Regions from separate parts of the Microbacterium sp. MEJ108Y genome, predicted to be linked through region 2. Evidence: riboswitches for the same ligand, from Rfam matches in the RefSeq annotation. Region 2 holds a riboswitch; the other holds the start of a gene.
What was found. Region 2 has a riboswitch for thiamine pyrophosphate ahead of thiM (hydroxyethylthiazole kinase). Riboswitches for the same ligand answer to the same signal wherever they lie in the genome.

Region 1: linked by a shared signal. The riboswitch ahead of RU09_RS13340 (ECF transporter S component) and the one ahead of thiM (hydroxyethylthiazole kinase) in region 2 are both predicted to bind thiamine pyrophosphate.

Annotation. Positions count from the first base shown of each region.
Region 1 is NZ_JXQX01000030.1:49,951-54,339, forward strand. Features, by position in the region: gene RU09_RS13330 (ABC transporter ATP-binding protein) at 1-482, shown strand, start outside; gene RU09_RS13335 (D-alanyl-D-alanine carboxypeptidase family protein) at 664-2,301, opposite strand; TPP riboswitch at 2,384-2,493, shown strand; gene RU09_RS13340 (ECF transporter S component) at 2,487-3,143, shown strand; gene RU09_RS13345 (ATP-binding cassette domain-containing protein) at 3,140-4,389, shown strand, end outside.
Region 2 is NZ_JXQX01000001.1:99,948-104,336, reverse strand. Features, by position in the region: gene RU09_RS00535 (bifunctional hydroxymethylpyrimidine kinase/phosphomethylpyrimidine kinase) at 1-1,675, opposite strand, end outside; gene thiM (hydroxyethylthiazole kinase) at 1,672-2,520, opposite strand; TPP riboswitch at 2,511-2,604, opposite strand; gene RU09_RS00525 (NAD-dependent epimerase/dehydratase family protein) at 2,627-3,592, opposite strand; gene RU09_RS00520 (DUF402 domain-containing protein) at 3,657-4,373, opposite strand.

The DNA of each region.
Region 1 (4,389 bases), on a different contig from region 2:
AGCGTCAGCTGATCACGATCGCGCGAGCGTTCGTCGCTCAGCCGTCGATCCTGATCCTCGACGAGGCGACGTCGGCGGTCGACACCCGCACCGAGGTGCTGCTGCAGCACGCGATGGCGGCGTTGCGACAGGGACGCACCTCGTTCGTGATCGCTCACCGACTGTCGACGATCCGCGACGCGGACCTCATCCTCGTGATGGAACACGGCGACATCGTCGAGAAGGGCACGCACGACGCGCTCATCACGGCGCAGGGCGCGTACTGGCGCCTCTATCAGTCGCAGTTCGAGCAGGCGGCCACCGACATCGACGCAGAGGACGCACTCACGGGTTCGACCCCTGTCGTCGTCAGCGGCGACGCCGACGAAGCTGCGGCGGCGGCACAGGTCGGGGTCTCGGTGGGGGCGCAGGTTCCTGCCGCCGAAGCCGCTGCGGCACAGTCCGTCGTCGAACGCTCGGACGACGGGGGCCAGAAGGGCTGATCCGCACGACGGCCGATCCGCCCGACGGTCGATCCGTCCGACGGTCGATCCGTCCGACGGTCGATCCGCCCGACGGCCGACCCGCACGACGGTCGATCCGCACGACGGCCGACCCGCATGTCGGCCGAGAAGCAGAATGCCCCGACTCCCTTTCATCCGGGGGCGGGGCATTCTGCTGTCGTCAGCGCTGAGCTTCGGTGATGCCGAGGAGCTCGAGCGGATGGGTCAGGCGCCACCACGGGCTCGGGGCATCGACGTCATCGGCGAGCGACAGCGACGTCGTCACCGTGTTCAACGGTCCTGAGCTCGTCAACGTGCCGACCTCGTCGCCCGACTCGCGGTTGTCGCCCAGGGAGAAGTCCGTCGAGGCCTCGGCCATCGCGCCGTTCCACAGCACGATGTCGGCGTCGGCATCCGTCACCACATCGGCGGTCGCGCCCCACGGCGTCGTGACGGTGCCGACGACCGTGCCGGCCGCGACAGCGGGGGCCTGCTGCTCCAATGCCGTCTCGACCTGCGAGAACAGCGAACGGGTCTGGGCGAGGCGCTGCTCATCGTCGGCCTGCCCGAGAACCGACGCATAGAGGTGCACGGTCGTGTCGTCGAGCGTGATGACCTTCGCGGTCAGCAGGTTCCAACTGTCGCCGAGCGTGCCGGTCTTAACTCCGACCACGCCAGGATCCGCCAGCATCCCGTTCGTGTTGACCACTGTGCCGGCGCCCGGAAGATCGACAGACGGAGTGCCGACGATGCCGGCGAACACGGGGTTCTGCATCGCCAGTTCGGCCAGCGCGACGAGCGACTCAGGCGTGGCCGTGTTGCGGGCGTCGAACCCCGATGGGGTCACGATCGTGATGCTGTCGAGGCCACGGTCGCGCAGCCACACCTCCGCCGCAGCGGTGAACGCCGAGGGGGAGCCCCAGATCTCCTGAGAGAGACGGTCGATGTAGTTGTTCGCCGAACCGAGCAGCGTTCCCTGCAGGAGCTGGAACTCGGTGAGAGTGCCGCCCACGGGCACGTCGAGCGCCGACTGGTCGGAGCGGCGGTAGTCCCAGTACGCCAGGTTGTCCGCCCGCGTGAACGAGAACTCCGGGCCCTGCTCGCCCACGGCGAGAGGCATCCGATCGAGCACCATCAGACTCGAGACCACTTTGGTGACGCTCGCGATCGCCGCCGCATCGAGCGATGACGACGTCGTGCCGATGCCGCCGATTCCCACGGCGGCGCTTCCCTGGGTGGGCCAGGTGATGGCGGCTGCGGGCGCGGCGACCGTGGAGAGCTCCACTGCCTGCACGGTCGGCGCCACCTCGTGCAACGGCCACAGCATGGCCGACCCGACATAGGTGCCGAGCAATCCGACGAGAACGCCGAGCGGGACCAGCACGCCGGGGCGGGTGATCGCCGGGCGCAGATGCGCTCCGGTCAGAAGTGCGCCGCCGCTCGCGGCGGGAGGCGTGTCATCGAGCGCCTCGGTTGCCGGGTGCCGCGCCACTTCGACCGCGTCGACCCACGTCAGGGGCGTCCCACCGCTGGCGCCCTCTGCCCACTGGGCGTGGGGAGTCGTCTCGGGAGTCTCGAGAGCCGCCTCGAGAGCGATGAGTCCGGGGGCGTCGTCAGCATCTGATCTGGGTGCCGCATCCGTCGTGCCGGCCGACGAGACGTCGGCATCAGGAAGCGCCGCAGTCGAACCGGCGGGCTCCGACGAGTCAGCCGCGGCACCGGCAGGCGCTGACGCATGAGGCGCTGTCGCATCGGGCGTCGACGCATCGCCCGCAGGAACGGCGGAGGCGGTGGCCTCGGCGGAGTCAGGAGCGGTCACCCCCTCACGGTACCGAACTCGCGCAGGGATCAGTGTCGCTGCAACAGGAGCAGACGTGAGTGTCGTCACTGGGTAAGATCGTCAGAACAACCACGGGAGTCCGGCGAGCCGGGCTGAGAGGGAGCGAATCGCGCTTCGACCGTCGAACCTGATCTGGGTAATGCCAGCGCAGGGAGGAGTCACTGATGAGTACATCCACGTCCGGATCCACCACGGAATCCGCAGCCGTCTCGCGCGCCTCGAAGGGCCTCGGTCGCCCTGAGCTCTGGCGCTGGCGGGTCGTCGACATCGTCGTCGCCAGCGTCATCGCCGTCGCGTGCGCGCTGATCTTCCTGCTCTGGAACGTCGGCTACGAGGTGCCCAGCAGCATCCTGAAGCCGCTGCTCCCCGGCGTGCAGGGCCTGCTCGCCGGCCCCTGGCTCATCGCCGGTGTGCTGGGCGCGCTGATCATCCGCAAGCCGGGCGCCGCGCTCTACACCGAGCTGGTCGCCGCGATCATCTCGGCCCTCGTCGGCAACGCCTGGGGTCCGCTGACCATCGTCTCGGGCCTCGTGCAGGGTCTCGGTGCCGAACTGATCTTCCTCGTGTTCCTCTACGGCGTCTGGCGTCTGCCCGTCGCGATGCTGGCGGGTGCCGGAGCGGGACTCGCGTGCGGCATCAACGACCGCATCCTCTGGTACGCCGGAGCAGACACGCTCTTCACGACCATCTACATCGTCTCGACCACCATCTCGGGTGCGGTGATCGCCGGACTCGGCGCGTGGCTGATCGCCCGAGGACTCGCGGCGACGGGAGCCCTCAGCCGGTTCGCCGCCGGCCGCGAGGTCACCGCACGGGTGTGAGGTCGCCCACGACGCCCGCCACCCTCGAAGCCCGCGGCTGGGGATGGCGGTACGCGACGCGACTGCGGTGGGCGGTGCGCGACGTCGACCTGCGCATCGAACCGGGCGAGCGGGTGCTGCTGCTGGGGGTGTCGGGCTCGGGCAAGTCGACCCTGCTGCAGGGGTTCGGCGGGGTGCTCGGAGGCGCGGACGAGGGCGAGACGCACGGAGGGCTGCTCGTCGACGGCGTGCCGCCCATCCAGGCGCGTGGTCGAGTCGGCATGGTGCTGCAGGACCCCGACACGCAGACGATCCTCGCGAGGGTCGGCGACGACGTGGCATTCGGCTGCGAGAACCTCGGCGTCCCCCGCGAGGAGATCTGGCAGCGGGTGCGCGCGGCGTTGGACGCCGTCGAGCTCGATGTCGCACTCGATCGATCGACGGCCGCGCTCTCGGGAGGTCAGAAGCAACGTCTCGCGCTCGCCGGCGTGCTGGCGATGCGACCGGGCGCGATCCTGCTCGACGAGCCGACCGCGAACCTCGACCCCGAAGGAGTGCAGGACGTGCGGGATGCCGTCGCCGCCGCCCTCGACGCAACGGGCGCTACCCTCGTGGTGATCGAGCATCGCATCGACGTCTGGCTGCCGCTCGTCACGCGGGTGATCGTGCTCGGCGCCGAGCCGGAGGGCACGGTCGTCCTCGCCGACGGGAGCCCTGAGCAGGTGCTCGGCGCGCGAGGGGCCGAGCTCGCGGCATCCGGTGTGTGGGTTCCCGGCCACCCGCCCGCCGTTCCGCCCGCGCCGGCGCACCAGCCGGGGGAGTCCCTCCTCGAAGCGCGCGGCCTCACGGTCGCTCGGCGACGGGGGCTCGCGGTCGCCGGGCCGTTCGATGTCGAGGTTCGCGCGGGCGAGGTGCTCGGCGTCACCGGCGCGAACGGCGCAGGAAAGTCGACGCTCGGTCTCACGCTCGCAGGGCTCATCCCCGCCGAGGACGGCCGGGTCGCGGCTCTGCCCGCGCTCGCCGCCGGAGAGAAGCCCGACCCCTTCCGCTGGTCGTCGCGCGCGCTGCTCACCCGCATCGCATCGGTCATGCAGACTCCCGAGCACCAGCTGCTCGCGAAGACCGTGCGCGACGAGCTGTCTGTCGGCCCTCGGGCTCTGAAGCTCTCCGACCCCGAGATCACCGCTCGTGTCGACGACCTCCTCGAACGACTGCGGCTCAGCTCGCTCTCCGGGGCCAACCCGTACACGTTGTCCGGCGGGGAGAA
Region 2 (4,389 bases):
GCTCGTGCGGTGACGGTGCGAGCCGAGAGGCCTCGGCGAGGACCCTCGCGTACTCCCGGAGGTACAGCGCGTCCTGGCGAAGGTAGAACAGGAACCACTCGCGGTCGAGTGTCCCGTCGGCGAGAGCGCCGACGAAGGGGAGCTCGTCGATATCTGCCCGCAGGTGCGCGATCCGCTCCCACCACTGATCGCGGATGTGCGCCCGGTCGGGGGTGGTCTCGAGTCCGCCACGTCGCCAGAGGCCGCCGAAGTGGTTGATCGGCCCGTGTCCTCGTCCGACGTGGAGCGCATCGCTCTCCGTCAGAGACTCACGCAGCCACGAACGGGCCGAGGCGACCGCGTCGGTGAGGGACTCGCCCCTGGCGAGGCGGGTGGCGAGGGCGGACGAGAGGGAGCACCCGGTGCCATGCGTGTTGCGAGTCGCGATGCGCGCGCCCGGATACCCCCGACTCACTCCGTCGGCAGCGTCGATCACCGCGTCGGGAACGTCGTCGCCGTCGAGATGCCCTCCCTTCACGAGCACCGCCGCGCTCACACGGTCGGAGAGCGCAGCGGCCGCCGCGAGCGCGTCATCCCACCCGTCGATCGGATGGTCGGCCAGCGCGGCGAGCTCGGCGAGGTTGGGCGTCACGACATGCGCGCGCTCGAGGAGTCCGCGCAGCGCGACCTCGGCCTCCCGGTCGAGAAGCCGGTCGCCACTGGTCGCGACCATCACCGGGTCGAGCACGACGATCGGCGGCCGGATGGCATCGAGCCAGTCGGAGACCGCACGGATCACGTCGGCATTCGCCAGCATCCCGATCTTCACCGCATCGATGACGATGTCGTCTGAGATCGCATCGAGCTGCTCCCGCAGGAACTCCGCGGGCGGCACATGCACCGCCCGCACGCCCACGGTGTTCTGAGCGGTGAGTGCGGTCAGAGCCGCCATGCCGTACCCGCCGTTCGCGGCGATGGACTTGAGGTCGGCTTGGATCCCCGCACCGCCCGATGGATCGCTGCCGGCGATGCTGAGCACCCGCGGCGTGCCTGACGCCCGCCACCGCCGGAGGAAGCTCTGCGCCGTCTGCTTCGGATCGACCGCGGCGCAGATGGCCGAGACCACCGCGAGGCCGGCCGCGCCCGCGTCGCGGAGTCGCTCAGTGTCATCGATGTCCACGCCGCCGATGGCCACGCAGGGCACGGCGCACGTCTCGATGAGCGACCGGAAGCCGTCGATGCCCAATACCGGCGGATGGTCGGGCTTGGTGTCGGTGGGGCGGATCACACCGACGCCGAGGTAGTCGACCACGCCCGCAGGCAGAGCCGCCACCGCGTCGAAGTGGTCGGGTGTGTTCGCCGTCAACCCGATGATCGCCTCGGCACCCAGTCGCTCGCGCGCCCGCAGTACCGACGCATCGCCCTGACCGAGATGCACGCCGTCGACGCGAGCTCCCCGAGCGCGAGCGGCGAGCGCCGCGTCGACCCGGTCGTTCACCAGGAGGATCGCACGGCCGGCGATCACGCGCGACAGCTCGACCAGCTGATCGGCGGTCTCGGCATCCGTCGCGATCTTGTCGCGCAGCTGCACGATGCGCACTCCCCCGTCGACAGCGAGGCGCACGGTCTCGACGACACCCCGCTCACCGCAGAGGCCCGGATCCGTGACGAGGTAGAGCGAGAGGTCGGCGATCACAGCGCGCTCTCCTGAACACGCGCGGAGGCCACCAGGTCAGCCGGCTGCACGGCGGCGAGCGCGTCGAGCAGAGCGACAGCGAAGGTGCCTGGGCCCGAGGCGTGCACCGCGGCCCTCTCGGCGGCGATCGTGTAGACGAGGCTCGCCGACGCCACCGCCGTGAGCGGATCGGCAGAGGTCGAGCGCGCCGCGCCGAGGAACGCGGCCATGACCGCGCCCAACGCGCACCCGCCGCCGGTGACCCGGGTGAGCAGCTCGTGACCGTTCGCGATGCGCAGCAGACGGACGCCATCGGTCACCAGGTCGACCGGTCCAGACACCGCGACCACAGAGCCATGACGCGCGGCGAGTGAGAGCGCTGCCTCTGCCGCATCGTCTGTCGTGTCTGTCGCGTCCACACCCCGGCCGCCTGCGCTGAGTCCGGCGAGCGCGAGGATCTCGGATGCGTTCCCCCTGATCGCCGTGGGGCGCGAGGCGACCAGCTCGTGGGCGAGGGCCGTGCGCACCGGGAGTGCGCCGATCGCAACGGGATCCAGCACCCACGGAGTGCCCGCGGCGACGGCACCGGCCGCAGCTTCGAGGCTCGCCGCTCGCTGCTCGGGGGTCGGCGTTCCGAGGTTGATCAGGACGCCGGACGCCACCCCGGCGAACATTCCTGCTTCGTCGACGATGTCGACCATCGCCGGTGCCGCGCCGAGGGCGAGCAGCACGTTGGCGGTGAACCCCGTGACGACGCTGTTGGTGATGCAGTGGGTCAGAGGTGGACTCTCGCGCAGCTCGGACAGGAGCTGTCCGGCCGTGGCAGCCAGGGTCGATTCGGATTCAGGACGCAGACGATCGCTCATTGCGACATCCCTTCGCTAGTACGAACTAGATCAGGTTCGACGGGTCTGTTCTCAGCCGCGGATGCGGCACCCCGTGTCACTGCTCGCAGTCTAGCGACGCGCGCCGTCAGCGCAGGAGCTGGATCAGCGCGAGTTCGTCTGTCCGGGTCAGACCTGCCCGCCGCTCGCGATCGACACCGCGTTCCCGCTCGTCCTCGATCACCACGGCGATGGTCTCGTCGAGCGGACGCAGCTCTCCCCCGGCCGCACGGTAGCGCGCGTTCGACCTCGTCATGAATCCGGTCATGTCGCGCGGGAGCCAGAGCGGCAGCGATCGCGTGCCCGCCCAGTACTCCACCTCATTCGCCACGAGCCAGTCGTCGGTGGCCGTGACGGTGTCTCCTCGGTGACCCGCATGCCTGCGCACCGCCTCGATGACCTCGGCCATCGGGTGCCGGTCGCCGGTCGTGTTGATCACTCCGGTCGCGGTCGTCGTGCTGATGAACTCCGACAGGTCATCGACGTCGATCACCTGCACGTCGCGCCCGTCTGCACGGGGCAGCAGCACGGGTTCGTCGTGAGCGCGCAGGAACGCCGCAGCCCAGTATCCGAAGCGGTCGCTCGGGTCGCCCTTCCCGACGATCAGCCCCGGGCGCACGATCAGCGTTCGGTCGCCGAGCGTGCGAACCGCTTTCTCGGCGGCGACCTTCTGCGCGCCGTACTCGTACTCATCCCCGGCGCCGGCCGGCTGATGCAACGGCGCGGACTCGTCCGCCCCGACCGTCTCGTCATCGGAGTATGCCGACACCGACGAGACGTACGTCCAGCGGGCGGCTCGATCCCCGAGCGCCTCGACCGCCGCCGCCACGTGCGCCGCATTCGAGGAGACGTCGATCACGTGGTCCCAATCGCGACCGCGGACGGCGTCATAGGCGTCGGCGTCGTCACGATCGGCCAGAACCAGGCTCGCACCCTCCGGGGACGGTCGACCTCCTCGCGCGAGGCACATCACCGCCGCCCCGTTCACCAGCAGGCGTCCGGCGATCCGACCGGACAGCCAGCCGGTCCCGCCGAGGATCAGAACGTCAGTCATGGACCCATGCCACCATCTCCGCCGTGCGAGGGGAAGTGTCTTCCGCTCACGGCGGATGCCGGGTTCACCGCGGACGGAGGTCTGACAGCCCCGTGAGCTCGGGGACGGTCCAGGAGGGATCCGGCCGCCAATCTCGCCATTCCGCGGCGAACGGCCAGTCACCGTCGCGGTACGACGCGATCGCCGCGTCGGCGTGCCGCTCGATCTGCGCCGCCTGCTCGGATGTGAGGCGGCCCTGCTCGACGGCCGCGATCAGCTCGTCCTCATCCTTCAGATGCACCCGGCCGTCCGGCTCGATCTCGACGTCGAGGATGTGGTCCGACGAGTAGGTGTCGCGGTCGGTGCGCAGGTGCGCGTTCTCGAGGTTCACGTACCAGCCGGCGAACTGCCACTCCGCCCCGCTCACATCGCTCCAGAAGAGCCACACCGACCACGCGGCGCCTGCGGGGGCGATCCGCAGGATGCCGTTGCCCCACCACTCCTCCACGATCCGCGTCCGCGGGTCCAGCCATCGCCGCTCGAGCGGAACCGTTCGGATGCGCTCGCCTGCCGGAGTGCCCTGCCCCTCCTGCAGCGTGCCCGGAGCGAGCCAGGCGACGAGGCCCCGCTCGTCGTCGCGGACCACTCGCATGGGTGTGATCGTCGACGCGTCTCCGGGCTGCCACCCCGGCTTCCGGTAGTGCCAGGAGATCTGATCGCCCGGGTCGAGGAAGGGCGCCTCGCCCATCGGTCGGACGCCATCGGGAACCGCCGCAGGCGTGCTGTGGGGAAGGATGCTCATCACGACACGCTACCTC